4 regions of the Sphingomonas sp. SP5 genome follow, and region 1 is predicted to be linked to each of the others. Evidence: predicted binding sites of a transcription regulator. Region 1 holds the regulator's gene; each other region holds the start of a gene.
The links. The regulator LexA, encoded in region 1, represses DNA repair genes until DNA is damaged. The targets are predictions, from matches to a motif close to GTTCCNCNCTTGTTCT.

Region 1 (3,747 bases):
CGGGATCGGCGCGACGGGGCGCGGCTTCGCGCCGGTCGCGGTCGTGCGGCGCGGTGCGGGGGAGGGCAGCCTGCGCCTCGCCCTGACGCGGCACATCACCGATCGCCTGCCCGGCAGCCGCGGCGGCATCGCCGCAGCGCTGGCAACGGGCGACGAAGGCGCGATCGCCGAGGACGACGCGGCCGCCATGCGCAAGGCGGGGCTCGCCCATCTGCTGTCGGTGAGCGGCCTGCATATCACCGCTGCGGTGGCGGCGACGATGTTCGTCGTGCTGCGCCTGCTGGCGCTATGGCCCTGGCTCGCGATCCGGGTGCGGCTGCCGCTGGTCGCCGGTGCGGCCGGTGCGCTGGCGGCGATCGGCTATACGCTGCTGACCGGCAGCCAGGTGCCGACGATCCGGTCCTGCGTCGCGGCGCTGCTGGTGCTGGCGGCGCTCGCGATGGGGCGGGAGGCGGTGACGCTGCGACTGGTCGCGGCGGGCGCGATGGTCGTGCTGCTGCTGTGGCCGCAGGCGCTGATCGGGCCGAGCTTTCAACTATCGTTCGCGGCCATCGCCGCCATCGTCGCGCTGCACGAGCACCCGCGGGGGCGGCATTGGTTCGAGCCACGCGAGGAGCGGATCGGCCGCCGGATGGCGCGCGGGCTGGGATCGCTGCTGCTGACCGGGGTGGCGGTGGAGGCGGCGTTGCTGCCGATCGCCGCCTATCACTTCCACAAGGCGGGCCTGTATGGCGCCGCGGCCAACCTGATCGCGATCCCGCTGACGACGTTCGTCATCATGCCGATCGAGGCGACGGCGCTGCTGCTCGACGTGGCGGGGCTGGGCGCGCCGCTGTGGTGGCTGGCCGACCTTGCGATCCGGTTGCTGCTGCGCCTCGCCCATGCGGTGGCGGCGGCACCGGGATCCTCGGTGGCGCTGCCGTCGATGCCGGCCGGCGCCTTTGCGCTGATGATCGCGGGCGGGCTGTGGCTGGTGTTGTGGCGGACGCGATGGCGGCGGCTGGGGCTGCTGCCGCTGCTGGCGGGCGGCATCTGGGCGCTCGCCACGCCGGCGCCCGACGTGCTGGTGACCGGCGACGGGCGGCATCTGGCGGTTCGGCTCGGCGCCGATCTTGCCCTGCTGCGCGATAGGGCCGGCGACTATGTGCGCGGCATGCTCGCCGAGAATGGCGGGGTGGAGGGCGAGCCGCTGCTGCTCGCCGATCAGGCGGCGGCGCGCTGCACCCGCGACCTGTGCGCGGTCGATCTGGCGGCGGGTGGGCGTCGCTGGCGGGTGCTGGCGACGCGCAGCGCCTACCCGGTGCCCTGGCCGGCGCTGGTCGCGGCGTGCCGGGCGGCGGACATCGTGGTCAGCGAGCGGCGGCTGCCGCGAGGGTGCCGGCCGCGCTGGCTGACGCTGGATGCGCCGGTGCTGCGACGGACCGGCGGGGTGGCGGTGACGCTGGCGAATGGCCGTGTCGCGACGGTGCGGCGGGCGGGCGATGGCCATCCGTGGCTGGTCCCGCCGACGATCATGCCGCCGCGGGACGGGGTAGGGCGGTGATCGGGTTGCTGGAGCGAGGGGGGCAAGTGTTAGTGGCGAGGGCCTGAGTCTCACCTGTGCTTCGACAGGCTCAGCACGAACGGTTTGAATGCGGTCCTCATGCTTAGGACCAATCGACCTTCAATCCCCCCCCTGGGCGGGGGAGGATGAAAGGAATCCCTTATCTTGGATGTCGATCAGCGCTAAAGTCATGAGAATCGCCTCTCCTTCGACGGGCTCAGCACGAGTGCGACGTAATGTCGTGCTTAATCAGGACTTTAGCTGATTTCAAAAGTCACAAAAGTCACACCCGTGCAGGTGTCGTCGCCGGTGCAAAGGTCGCGAAAGTCGCACCGGCGAGGGGGGTGTCGACCGTCAGTCGTAGCGGCGCAGGATGCCCGACAGCTTGCCTTGCACGCGGACGTGCGCGGGCACGTAACGCTGCGGTTCGTAGGCGCGGTTGGCAGGATCGAGGCGGATCATCGCGCCTTCGCGGCGGAAATATTTGAGCGTGGCTTCGCTGTCCTCGATCAGCGCGACGACGATCTCGCCGTCGCGGGCGACGTCGGTGCGGCGGATCAACGCGTAATCGCCGTCGAGGATGCCGGCCTCGACCATCGAATCACCCGATACCTCCAGCGCATAATGTTCGCCCGAGCCCAGCAGGGCGGCCGGCACCGCGAGCATCGAGCTGCCCTCGAACGCCTCGATCGGCACGCCGGCGGCGATGCGGCCATGCAGCGGGATCTCGACCACGTCGTTGGCGGGGGGCGGCGCGGGGCGGACGTTGCCGGTCTTCGCCGGCGCGGGGGCCGGCGTGGCGGTGGCCTTGCGCTCCGAACGTTCGGGCATGCGCAGCACTTCCAGCGCGCGGGCGCGGTTGGGCAGGCGGCGGATGAAATGCCGCTCCTCCAGCGCGCTGATGAGGCGATGGACGCCGGATTTCGACTTGAGGTCCAATGCCTCCTTCATCTCCTCGAACGAAGGGGAGATCCCCGTTTCCTCGAGGCGGTCGTTGATGAAGCACACGAGCTCGTGCTGCTTGCGCGTAAGCATGGCGGTCCTTCCCGTCAGAACAGACGCGGAACTTCTAGGGAACAATCCGGCGCCCGTCAAGCGATCAGCAGGATTTCCGCCGAGTCGCCCGCACGGGCCGGGGGGGCGGCGACCGGCCGCACGATCAGGGCATGCGACCGGGCCAGGGTGAGGAGCATCGAACTGTCCTGGATGGTCGAGGCATAGGCGCGACCGTCGCGCAATTCGGCGCGCAGATAGTCGGTGCGCGGCCCATTGGCGGGCAGGTCTTCGCCGAGGACGGCGAGCGCGGGCCGGGGCAGCGGATCGGCGGCACCGGCGAGGTGCGCGACCAGCGGCTTCACGAACAGGATGGCGGTGACGAAGGCGGACACCGGATTGCCGGGCAGGCCGAGCACCGTCATCGGCCCCAGCCGGCCGGCCATCATCGGCTTGCCCGGCCTGAGCGCGATCCGCCAGAAGTCGATGCTGCCGCCCGCCGCCTCCAGGGCGGGGCGGACGAGGTCGTGATCGCCGACCGACGCGCCGCCGGTGGTGACGAGCAGGTCGGCGTCCGTGCCTGCGAAGGCATCGCGCAGTGTCGCAAGATCGTCGGGCAGGATGCCGAGGTCGATCACATCGACCGGCAGGTCGGCGAGCATCGCCGCGAGCATCGCGCGGTTCGATTCGGGCAGGGCGCTGTCGGTCGCCGCAGCGCCGGGTGCGACCAGCTCGTCGCCGGTAGCGCAGATCGCGACCCGCACCCCGCGGCGCACCGGAAGCGTCGCGAGGCCACCGGTGGCGGCGACGGCGATCCGCGCCGGGGTCAGCCGGTCGCCGGCGGCGATCAGGCGGTCGCCGGCGGAAAAGTCCAGCCCTCGGCGGCGGGTGTTGCGCCCCGGCGTCGCCGGGCCTTCGCCGACGAGGCGGATGGCGGTGCCGGCCGCCGCCACCTCCTCCTGGATCATCACCGTGTCGGCACCGTCGGGCAGTGCCGCGCCGGTGAAGATGCGGACCGTCTCGCCCGTCTCGACCGTGCCGGCGAAGGCGCGGCCGGCGGCGCTTTCGCCGATCAGCGTCCAGGGGCCGGGCAGGTCGGCGAAGCGGATCGCATAGCCGTCCATCGCCGACAGGTCGGCGGCGGGCTGCGTGCGGCGGGCGGTCACGTCGGCGGCGGCCCAGCGGCCGTGCGCGGCGGTCACCGGCACCTC
Region 2 (3,747 bases), 100 kb from region 1:
GGGGAACAGCCCCTCTTCCCAACCGACGAGGAAGACGGTGTCATATTCCAGGCCCTTGGCGGCGTGGATGGTCATGATCGTCACCTCGGGCTCGGCGACGGCGCCCTCCTTGTCCATGACCAGGCTGACGTGTTCGAGGAAGGCGCCGAGCGATTCATATTCCTCCATCGCGCGGACCAGTTCGGACAGGTTCTCCAGCCGCCCCGCCGCCTCGACCGACTTTTCCGCCTGCCACATCGCGGTGTAGCCGCTTTCGTCGAGCAGCTGCCGGGCGAGCTCGGCATGCGGCAGGTCGCGTGCCATGTCGCGCCAGCGCGCGATATCGCCGACGAAATTGCCGAGCGCGCGGCGCGCCTGCGGGGTCAGTTCGTCGGTGTCGAGGATGCGGGCCGACGCGATGGTCAGCGGCAGCCCTTCGGCGCGGGCGAGCTGATGGATCTTCGCCAGCGCCTTGTCGCCGAGGCCGCGCTTGGGGACGTTGACGATCCGTTCGAAGGCGAGATCGTCCGCCGGCTGGTTGACGATGCGCAGATAGGCGAGCGCATCGCGGATCTCGGCGCGTTCGTAGAACCGGTAGCCGCCGACGATGCGGTACGGCATGCCGATCGCGATGAAGCGGTCCTCGAACTCGCGCGTCTGGTGCTGGGCGCGGACCAGGATCGCAATATCGTCCAGCCGCTTGCCGTTGCGGCGGCAGGCTTCGATCTCTTCGCCGACGCGGCGGGCCTCTTCCGGCCCGTCCCAGACGCCGAGCACGCGCACCTTCTCCCCTGCGTCCAGTTCGGTCCACAGGGTCTTGCCGAGGCGGCCGCCGTTATTGGCGATCATGCCGGACGCGGCGCCGAGGATGTGCGGCGTCGACCGGTAATTCTGCTCCAGCTTGATGACCTTGGCACCCGGGAAGTCCTTTTCGAACTTCAGGATGTTTTCCACCTGCGCGCCGCGCCAGGAATAGATCGACTGGTCGTCGTCGCCGACGCAGGCGATGTTCTTGCGCGCCTGGGCCAGCAGCCGCAGCCAGAGGTACTGGACGACGTTGGTGTCCTGATATTCGTCGACCATGATATATTTGAACCGCTCCTGATAGGTGCGCAGCACGTCCGGATGCGTCTTCAGGATGGTCAGCATGTGGAGCAGCAGGTCGCCGAAGTCGCAGGCGTTCAGCGCCTTCAGCCGTGCCTGATATTGCGCGTACAATTCGCCGCCGCGACCGTTGGCATAGCGCTCGCTCTCGCCGGCATCGATGTCGGCGGGCACCAGGCCCTTGTTCTTCCAATCGTCGATCAGGCCCGCCAGGCTGCGGGCGGGGAAGCGCTTCTCGTCGAGGTCGGCGGCGAGGATCAGTTGCTTCAGCAGCCGCAGCTGGTCATCGGTGTCGAGGATGGTGAAGTTGGATTGCAGCCCGACCAGCTCGGCATGGCGGCGCAGCATCTTGGCGCCGATCGCGTGGAAGGTGCCGAGCCACGGCATCCCCTCCACCGCATCGCTGACGAGCCGGCCGACGCGCTCGCGCATCTCGCGCGCGGCCTTGTTGGTGAAGGTGACGCTCAGGATCTCGGATGGCCAGGCCTTGCGCGTCCAGAGGAGGTGCGCGAGTCGCGCGGTGAGCGCCGCCGTCTTGCCGGTGCCCGCGCCGGCCAGCATCAGCACCGGTCCTTCGGTGGTCAGCACCGCCTCGCGCTGCGGCGGGTTGAGGCCCTTCAGATACGGTGGGTCCTGCAGGGCGGCGGCGGGGGCATGATCGGTCACCGGCGAACAGGTAGGGAACGGCGGCGATGGGGGCAAGTCCGTGAAAAATCGGGGCAGTCGCCGGGCGACCGCCCCGTAGTTCAGGGAGATGCCGGTCGACAGGGGAGGCGACCGGCAGGTCGCCACCCACAGGGGGAGAGGAGCAGCGACACCTGAGCCTCTAGGCGCGATTTGTTGCGGTCGGATTTCACGCATGTTGCCCGTGGTGAAAAATTCGCGATGAGTGCACCGCCATGACCCAGCCGCACCCCGCCTCGTCGAGCGCGACCGCATCGCCCCGCCGCATCCTGACCGCCAGCCTGGTCGGTACCGCGGTCGAATTCTACGATTTCTACATCTACGCCACCGCCGCAGCGCTGGTGTTCGGCGCGCTGTTCTTTCCGGCGGAGAGCGGATCGGCGCAGCAGATGCTGAGCTATGCGAGCTTCGGCCTCGCCTTCGTCGCGCGGCCGGTGGGAGCGATCGTGTTCGGCCATTTCGGCGATCGCGTGGGGCGCAAGTCGACCCTGGTCGCCAGCCTGATGCTGATGGGCGGCTCGACGGTGGCCATCGCCTTCCTGCCGACCTACCAAGCGGTCGGCTGGATCGCGCCGCTGCTGCTCTGCCTGATGCGGCTGGGGCAGGGGCTGGGGCTGGGTGGCGAATGGGGCGGCGCGGCGCTGCTCGCCGTGGAGAACGCGCCGCCGCACCGCCGCAACACCTGGGGCATGTTTCCGCCGCTCGGCGCGCCGGTCGGCTTCATCATGGCAAACGGCCTGTTCCTGCTCCTGGGGCTCGCCCTTGACGATGCGCAGTTCCGCGAATGGGGCTGGCGCCTACCGTTCCTCGTCAGCGCCGTGCTGGTCGCGCTCGGCCTGTGGGTGCGCCTCAAGCTGACCGAAACGCCGGCGTTTCTCGAAGCGGCGGAGGCGGAGGCGCTGCCCAAGGTGCCGATCGCCACGCTCATCGTCCATCACGGCCGCGCCCTTGTTGCCGGGACGGGCGGGGTGATCGCCTGCTTCGCGCTCTTCTATCTCGCGACCGCCTTCACGCTGGGTTACGGCACCAAGACGCTGGGGTACGGCCGGCAGGCGATGCTGGGCGTGGAGCTTGCCGCCATCCTGTTCCTGGCCGCCGGGGTGATCGTCGCCAGCGTCATGGCCGATCGCACCGATGCGCGGCGGATGCTGATCGTCGGCTTCGTCGGCTGCATCGTCGCGGGTATCGCGATGGGACCGATGCTGGGGGCGGGCTCGCTGTTCGTGATCTTCCTCTGGCTCGCCTTCGCCCTGTTCGTGATGGGCTTTGCCTATGGTCCGCTCGGCGGCTGGCTGCCCAGCCTGTTCCCGGCCGGCGTGCGCTATACCGGCGTATCGATGACCTTCAATCTGGGCGGCATCATCGGCGGCGCGCTCGCCCCGCTCGCCGCCGAGGCGCTGGCACCGCGCGGCCTCGGCTGGGTCGGCCTGTACCTCGTCGCTGCCGGCGTGCTGAGCCTCGCCGGCCTCGCGCTGCTGCGCCGCGCCCCGGCCTGACCGCGTCAGGCGCGGCGGAGCAGGGTAAGCCGCGCCTTGCCGTGGACGCGGCTCGCATCGATGGTGAAGCCGGGCGGCGCGACCTCTTCGCCGCGCGCCGTTTCCAGGCTGATCCAGGTCGCCGGCGCGATCCAGCCCAAACGGTTGAGCTTGTCGAGCGCGACCAGCCCCGCACCGGTGTCATAGGGCGGATCCATCATGACGAGGTCGAGTGCCGCGCTCGCCGGACCGAGCGCCAGCACCGATGACGCCCGCACATCGCCGCGCGCCCCGACCCGCGCCAGATTGGCCTTCAGCGCATCCAGCGCCGCACCGTCCTGCTCCACGAACAGGCACGATCCGGCCCCGCGCGACAGCGCCTCGATCCCCAGCGCGCCCGATCCGGCGAACAGGTCGGCCACCGCCAGCCCGTCGAAGCTGCCGAGCCGGCTGGTCAGCATCGAGAACAGCGCCTCCCGCGTGCGGTCCGCGGTCGGCCGCGTGG
Region 3 (3,747 bases), 330 kb from region 1:
GGTTCCCGACTTCACCGCAAAGCCGCGCAGCAACTCGGTCGCGCTGGTCACGCCGCGGCCGGCGCGCTGCACCAGCGTCGGCCGGATCGCGCCGTCGCCGCAGGCGATGGTGAGCGCGTCGTCCACCGTCTCCCCCGCTCCGCCGGGGAAGGTGAAGGGCAGCACGTCCGCCGCCAGGATCTTCACCCGTTCGCCGGCGATCTCGCACCAGGCGCCCGGTGCCGGGTTCATCGCCCGCACCAGCCGCTCCACCTCCACCGCGCTGCGCGTGAAGTCGATGCGCGCCTCCGCCTTGTCGATCTTGGCGGCATAGGTGACGCCGTCCTCCGGCTGCGCCACGGCGGGATGCGCGGCAAGGTCCGCCAGCACCGTCACCATCAGCTGCGCACCCATCGTCGCCAGTTCCTCGGTCAGCGCGCCTGCCGTCTTGCCGTCGATCGCCGTGCGGCCCTCCAGACGCACCGGGCCGGTGTCCAGCCCCGCCTCCATCTGCATGATGCCGACGCCCGTCTCGGTGTCGCCCGCCAGGATCGCACGCTGCACCGGCGCCGCGCCGCGCCAGCGCGGCAGCAGCGAGCCATGGACGTTGAGGCAGCCGTGCCGCGGCGCCGCCAGCACCGCCTTGGGCAGGATCAGGCCATAAGCGGCGACCACCGCCACGTCGGCCTCCAGCGCGGCGAACGCGGCCTGCTCGTCTGCGCCCTTCAGGCTGACGGGGTGGCGCACGGTTATGCCCAGTGCCTCCGCCCGCTGCTGCACCGGCGAGGGCACCAATTCGCGCCCGCGCCGCCCGCCCGGCCGCGGTGGCTGGCTATAGGCTGCGACGACGCTGTGCCCGGCCGCCACCAGTGCATCCAGCGTCGGCACCGCGAAGGCGGGAGTTCCCATGAAGATGATCCGCATGCCTCGCCTTCAACGCGCTGGCGGGCGGGCGCGCAACCCCCTATCTGTTCCTGCTATGGCGTCTCCCGAAATCGAAGCCCTGACCCAGGCGCTGGCGCGTCTTCCCGGCCTGGGGCCGCGCTCGGCCCGTCGCGCCGTGCTGCACCTCCTCAAGAAGCGCGAGGCGGCGCTCGGGCCGCTGCGCGCGGCGCTGGAGGCGGTGGACGAGCGGCTGGAGACCTGCTCCGTCTGCGGCAACGTCGATACCGCCAATCCGTGCGCGATCTGCGCCGATCCCCGCCGCGACCAGCGGGCGCTGTGCGTGGTGGAGGAGGTCGCCGATCTGTGGGCGCTGGAGCGCTCGCGCCTGTTCCCCGGCCGCTTCCACGTGCTGGGCGGGCGGCTGTCCGCGCTCGAGGGCGTGCGTCCGGAGGACCTCGCGATCGATGCGCTCGTCGGCCGGATCGAGGCCGGCGGCATCGACGAGGTCGTACTGGCGATGAATGCGACGCTGGAGGGGCAGACCACTGCGCACTACCTCGCCGACCGGATCGAGCGGTTTCCCGTTCGCCTGACGCAGCTCGCCCATGGCCTGCCGGTCGGCGGCGAGCTCGACTATCTCGACGAAGGCACGCTCGCCCAGGCGCTGCGCGCGCGGCGGCCGGTCGGCTGATCCGCCGCGATGCTTGACGCCATCCCGCCCGCCCCCTAGCTCCCGGGCCATGGCCGTCCTTCCTATCGTCGAAGTCCCCGATCCGCGTCTGCGCGTCATCTCCAAGCCGGTCGATGCGATCACCGACGCGACCCGTGCGTTCGTCGCCGATATGTACGACACGATGTATGCGGCACATGGCATCGGCCTCGCCGCGATCCAGGTCGGCGTCGACCAGCGCATCCTGGTGATCGACCTGCAGGAGGAAAAGGACGCGGAGGACAAGCCGATCAAGGCCCCGCGCGCCTATATCAACCCCGAGATCCTGTCGGTCAGCGACGAGACCAGCACCTATAACGAAGGCTGCTTGTCGATCCCTGAACAATATGCCGACGTGCAGCGCCCCACCGCCTGCCGCGTCCGCTGGCAGGACGAGACGGGCGCGCACCACGAGGACGAGCTGACCGGCCTGCTCGCGACCTGCATGCAGCATGAGATCGATCATCTGAACGGCGTGCTGTTCATCGACCATATCAGCCGCCTGAAGCGCGACATGGTGATGAAGAAGCTGGCCAAGGCCCGCCGCTGACCCTCAGGGATCGCCCTATATATTAAGGGGCTGTCCTACACGCCGCGTTCGATCTATGTTCCCCTGATGATGCGGGATCGTCCCAAAAGAACACCGTCGTCGGTGTGACTTTTGTGACCTTTCGAAGGGTAGAAGTGTGGATCAGTCGTCGTTCGTTATCGCCATTCTGGCGCTCGCCGCAGGCCTGCTGATCGGCTGGCTGCTGGCGAGCCGCCGCGCAGGATCGCTCGCCGCCGACCTTGCCGTCGCGCAGAGCAAGGCCGCCGATGCCGACCTCGCCACCCGCGCCCGGGACGCGGTGGAACAGGAGCGTAACGAGGCGATGCGCAACCTTGCCGCGCTGCGTGCGCAGGCCGAGGACCGGGCCGGCGCGGTCGAGGCCCTGCGTGGCGAACTCGTGGCGATCCGCACCGACCGCGACGCGGCCCGTACCGAGCTTGCCGCAGCCCATGCGCAGAGCGAAGCCTTCGAGGCGCGGCTTGCCGATATGCGCGAGGCGAAGGAGCTGATGGCGACGCAGTTCAACGAGCTTGCCAACCGCGCGCTGACCGACGCCCAGAAGGCCTTCCTCGATCGGGCCGAGGCGCGCTTCCGCCAGTCGGAGGAGCTGGCCGGCCAGAACCTCAAGTCGCTGCTCCAACCGGTCAACGATCGCCTCGCCCGCTACGAGGAGGGCGTCGCGCGGGTCGAGGCGGAACGCCGCGACGCATTCGGCGACCTCAAGGGCCAGATCGAGCAGATGCGCCTTGGCCAGGAGCGTGTGTCGGGCGAGGCGGCAAAGCTGGTCAACGCGCTGCGCAACGCCCCCAAGGCGCGCGGCCGCTGGGGCGAGCAGCAGCTGCGCAACGTGCTGGAAAGCTGCGGGCTGGCCGAACATACTGATTTTAAAATGGAAGTTAGCGTCGCCGACGGGGAAGGGGGGCGACTGCGCCCTGACGCGATCGTGCGCGTCCCCGGCGGCAAATCGCTCATCATCGATGCCAAGGTGTCGCTCAACGCCTATCAGGATGCGTTCGGCGCGGTGGACGAGGCCGAGCGCCAGATCGGCCTCACCGCGCACGCCGCCTCGATGCGCGCGCACGTCAACGGCCTCAGCGCCAAGGCCTATTGGGCGCAGTTCGACGACACCCCCGAATATGTCGTAATGTTCGTCCCCGGCGAACATTTCCTGTCGGCCGCGCTGGAGCATGACGCCGGCCTGTGGGACTATGCCTTCGACAAACGCGTGCTGCTCGCGACCCCGACCAACCTGATCGCCATCGCACGCACCGTCGCGGCGGTGTGGCGGCAGGAGAAGCTCGCCAGCGAGGCGCGGGCGATCGGCACCTTGGGCAAGGAATTGTACCAGCGGTTGGCGGTGATGGGCGGCCATGTCGCGCGGCTGGGCAAGAACCTCGATACCGCGATGGGCGCCTACAATGCCTTCGTCGGCAGTCTCGAAAGCCAGGTGCTGACCAGCGCCAAGCGGTTCGAGGCGCTGAACGTCGATACCGGCGGCAAGGCGATCGAGCCGCTACCGGTCGGCGAGCAAAGCGCCAGGCCGCTCACCAAGCTGGTGGCGGCACTACCGGAAGAGGTGTGAGGTGCCCGCCTACCGGCCGACTCGGTTGCCGCCGCCCTATCT
Region 4 (3,747 bases), on a different contig from region 1:
CCTTGTGGGAGAGGGAGGGAGCGGCGCAGCCGCGGAAGGGTGAGGGGGAGTTGGCATGACTCCAGCGCCGACCCATCACCTCACTGGCACGCCAGGCATTCGTCGTAATCCGTCGTCTCGCCGATCTCGAACTTCGGCGCGGCGATGGTGTTGTCGGCCTCCACGCCGCCGCTGCCGGCGAAGCCGGCGCGCTGCACCGACTTGGAGCGCAGGTAATAGAGCGACTTGATGCCGAGCTCCCATGCGCGAAAGTGGAGCATCAGCAGGTCCCATTTCTCGACGTCCGCCGGGATGAACAGGTTCAGCGACTGCGCCTGGTCGATATAGGGCGTGCGATCGCCGGCGAGTTCGAGCAGCCAGCGCTGGTCGATCTCGAAGCTGGTCTTGTAGCAGTCCTTTTCCTCTGTCGAGAGGAAGTCGAGATGCTGGACCGAACCGCCATGTTCGAGGATCGAACTCCACACCGCTTCGCTGTTCTTCGATTTCTCGACCAGCAGCTTTTCGAGATAGGGGTTCTTGACCGAGAAGCTGCCCGACAGCGTCTTGTGGGTGTAGATGTTCGCCGGGATCGGCTCGATGCACGCCGAGGTGCCGCCGCAGATGATGCTGATCGACGCGGTCGGCGCGATCGCCATCTTGCAGCTGAACCGCTCCATCACGCCGACGTCGGCGGCATCGGGGCAGGGGCCGCGCTCCACGGCGAGCTGCATCGAGGCTTCGTTCACCTGTGCGTTGATGTGCTTGAAGATGCGCAGGTTCCACGACTTGGCCATCGCTCCCTCAAAGGGCAGGCCGCGCGCCTGGAGGAAGGAGTGGAAGCCCATGACGCCCAAACCGACCGAGCGTTCGCGTGCGGCGGAATAGGCGGCGCGCTCCATGCCCGGCTCGTGGCGGTCGATGTAATCCTGCAGCACGTTGTCGAGGAAGCGCATCACGTCCTCGATGAAGACCTTGTCGTCCTTCCACTGGTCCCACGTTTCGAGGTTGAGCGAGGACAGGCAGCAGACCGCGGTGCGATCGTTGCCGAGATGGTCGCGGCCGGTCGGCAGCGTGATCTCGGAGCACAGGTTGGAGGTCGACACCTTGAGGCCGAGTTCGCGGTGATGCTTGGGCATCGTGCGATTCACATGGTCGGCGAAGACGATATAAGGCTCGCCGGTCTGCAGGCGGGTTTCAACGAGCTTCTGGAACAGCGAGCGCGCGTCGACGGTCGCCCGGACGGTCTGGTCCTTGGGGCTGAGCAGGTTCCATTCCCTGCCGTCGCGCACCGCCTCCATGAAGGCATCGGTGAGCAGCACGCCATGGTGCAGGTTCAGCGCCTTGCGGTTGAAATCGCCCGAGGGTTTGCGGATTTCGAGGAATTCCTCGATCTCGGGATGCGAGATGTCGAGGTAGCAGGCGGCCGAGCCGCGGCGCAGCGAGCCCTGCGAGATCGCGAGGGTGAGGCTGTCCATCACGCGGACGAAGGGGATGATGCCGCTGGTCTTGCCGTTGAGGCCGACGGGTTCGCCGATGCCGCGCACATTGCCCCAATAGGTGCCGATGCCGCCGCCGCGCGATGCGAGCCAGACGTTCTCGTTCCAGGTGTCGACGATGCCGTTGAGGCTGTCGGGCACCGAATTGAGATAGCAGCTGATCGGCAGGCCGCGCCCGGTGCCGCCGTTCGACAGCACCGGCGTCGCCGGCATGAACCACAGGCGCGAGATATAGTCGTACAGGCGCTGCGCATGGGCGGCATCGTCGGCATAGGCCGAGGCGACGCGGACGAAGAGGTCCTGATAGCTTTCGCCGGGCAGCAGGTAGCGATCGTTCAGCGTTTCCTTGCCGAAATCGGTGAGCAGCGCATCGCGGCTGTGATCCACCTCGACCGGATAGGGCCGGGGGTGGATCGCCTTGCTGCCGCTCGTGGCGGGTGCCTCGGCTGCGGCATCGGCGGCGGTCGCTTCGATCGTGTCGGTCATGGCCTCACCCTGCGTGTCCCTGAAATCCATCGAAACCGATCCTTTGTTCCCTAAGTGTTCGAATCGGCGGCGCATTTCCATGCTACCACCATGGCGGCCCGGCCGTGAGAACAAAATAAGCACATCGCGACGCCGCAGCGTGCCGTGCGACCCCGTCCCCAAGGAATAGGGTCTTCGTCCTCTACCAGCAATTGGGTCCGCCCCCGAACTCAACCCCTACAAATTGTGGCAAACCGCCACCGCAGGCAAGAGCTTAATGTCGGTGAGGCGATGGGGTTCCGGTAGCCGAGCGGGCGGACGGCGCCGCGCATCGCGAACGACGCGCGGACTTCTGCGGGTTTCGCAAAGTGCAAGGGAACGGGGCAGGAACAAAAATTTTTTGACCGCCGCGACTATGACCGAATAGGCCTTTTAATAGGTCAGAATTGGCTATAATACGGTATCATAATGATCCGACTTAGGTTGGTTTGCACGCGACGCTGGACGACCAGCCGAAACGTTGCGGCTCAAGTTAAAGACCGGCCGAAGAGCCGCGAAGCCATTACCAGGCAAGCGAAGGCGGACAGGGCCGCCAGTAGAGGGGAAGACAATGAGAAATAAGCATCTTTTGCTCGCAACAAGCTGTTTTGTGACGATCTGCGTCATGCCGGTTGCTGCACAGGCGCAGCAGGCAGATGCTGCCCAACACGATGGTGCAAAGGGCCAGAGCCGCAGGAATGCCGAACGTGAGAACGAACGGCTGACAGACGGTACATCATCGAACCAGGCAGAGGACAATGCCGGCGACATCGTCGTAACGGGTTCGCGCATCGTAAACCCCAATCTTGCGTCTGCTGCACCGATCCAGGCCGTATCCGCGCAAGAGATCAAGCTGAGCGGCGCGGTGAACATCGAAGATGTGCTCAACCGTCTGCCGCAAGTGGTGCCTTACAATCCCCAGGCCGACGATGAAGGCAACGGCACCGCACGTGTCAATCTGCGAAACATCGGTGGTTCAGGCGGGGCGGCTCTCGTGCTGTTGGATGGTCAGCGCCTTGGCGGCCAGGTAGCAGCCGACGTCAATTCCATTCCTCCTGCCCTGGTCGAGCGAGTCGACGTCCTCACCGGCGGTGCGGCGGCGGTCTACGGGCCTGACGCGTTGACAGGTGTCGTCAATTTCGTTCTCAAGAAAAATTTCCAAGGCGTCCAGGTCGATGCCAATTACGGCTTCTTCAACCACTTCAACCGCCGCAACATCGTGACGGATGTCGCTCAGTCCCGGGGCTTCGCCATACCACTGGGTTGGACGAACGATGGTGCGCGCGCGACCATCAATGTCACGGCCGGAACGCGTCTGCTGGACGACCGCCTGTCGATCTCGGGCTATTTCAGTTATCGTCACACCGATAACCTGCCCTATCCGTCACGTTCGACCCAGGCGTGCCACCTGCTGCAAGCTGGCATCGATGGAGCGCTGAGTTGCGATAGCACCATCTATTCGCGATATGGATATATCTACAATCTGAATGGCGGGACCCCGCAGATCAATGCGAGGGATGGTGTAAGCCGCATCTTCCGGCCTTATCGCAACACACAGGACGCCACGACCGACCGTCAGAATCGGATGGACAGCAGTTATCAGATGCTGCGCGCCAACGAACGCTACAATGGCGGGGGGTTCCTATCGCTCAAGTTGGCCGACTGGGCTGAAGCGTACGGCAGCTACATGTACACGCGAAACACCAGTCAGGGCACATATTTGCCCGCCACGATCGGTGAGCAACTCAATGGTGCCGGCGGGTACCAG

Region 2: the regulator LexA is predicted to act here: its motif matches at 1,753-1,768, upstream of AC4GY7_RS02400 (ATP-dependent helicase).
Region 3: the regulator LexA is predicted to act here: its motif matches at 2,170-2,185, upstream of AC4GY7_RS01370 (DNA recombination protein RmuC).
Region 4: the regulator LexA is predicted to act here: its motif matches at 2,007-2,022, upstream of AC4GY7_RS05975 (ribonucleoside-diphosphate reductase subunit alpha).

The regions. Positions count from the first base shown of each region.
Region 1 is NZ_JBZFLF010000001.1:631,839-635,585, reverse strand. It holds gene AC4GY7_RS02870 (ComEC/Rec2 family competence protein) at 1-1,543, shown strand, start outside; gene lexA (transcriptional repressor LexA) at 1,898-2,578, opposite strand; gene AC4GY7_RS02860 (molybdopterin molybdotransferase MoeA) at 2,635-3,747, opposite strand, start outside.
Region 2 is NZ_JBZFLF010000001.1:528,652-532,398, reverse strand. It holds gene AC4GY7_RS02400 (ATP-dependent helicase) at 1-1,749, opposite strand, end outside; gene AC4GY7_RS02395 (MFS transporter) at 1,983-3,263, shown strand; gene rsmD (16S rRNA (guanine(966)-N(2))-methyltransferase RsmD) at 3,269-3,747, opposite strand, start outside.
Region 3 is NZ_JBZFLF010000001.1:297,281-301,027, reverse strand. It holds gene fmt (methionyl-tRNA formyltransferase) at 1-903, opposite strand, end outside; gene recR (recombination mediator RecR) at 959-1,555, shown strand; gene def (peptide deformylase) at 1,605-2,123, shown strand; gene AC4GY7_RS01370 (DNA recombination protein RmuC) at 2,260-3,705, shown strand; gene AC4GY7_RS01365 (AAA family ATPase) at 3,707-3,747, shown strand, end outside.
Region 4 is NZ_JBZFLF010000002.1:442,216-445,962, forward strand. It holds gene AC4GY7_RS05975 (ribonucleoside-diphosphate reductase subunit alpha) at 81-1,991, opposite strand; gene AC4GY7_RS05980 (TonB-dependent receptor plug domain-containing protein) at 2,551-3,747, shown strand, end outside.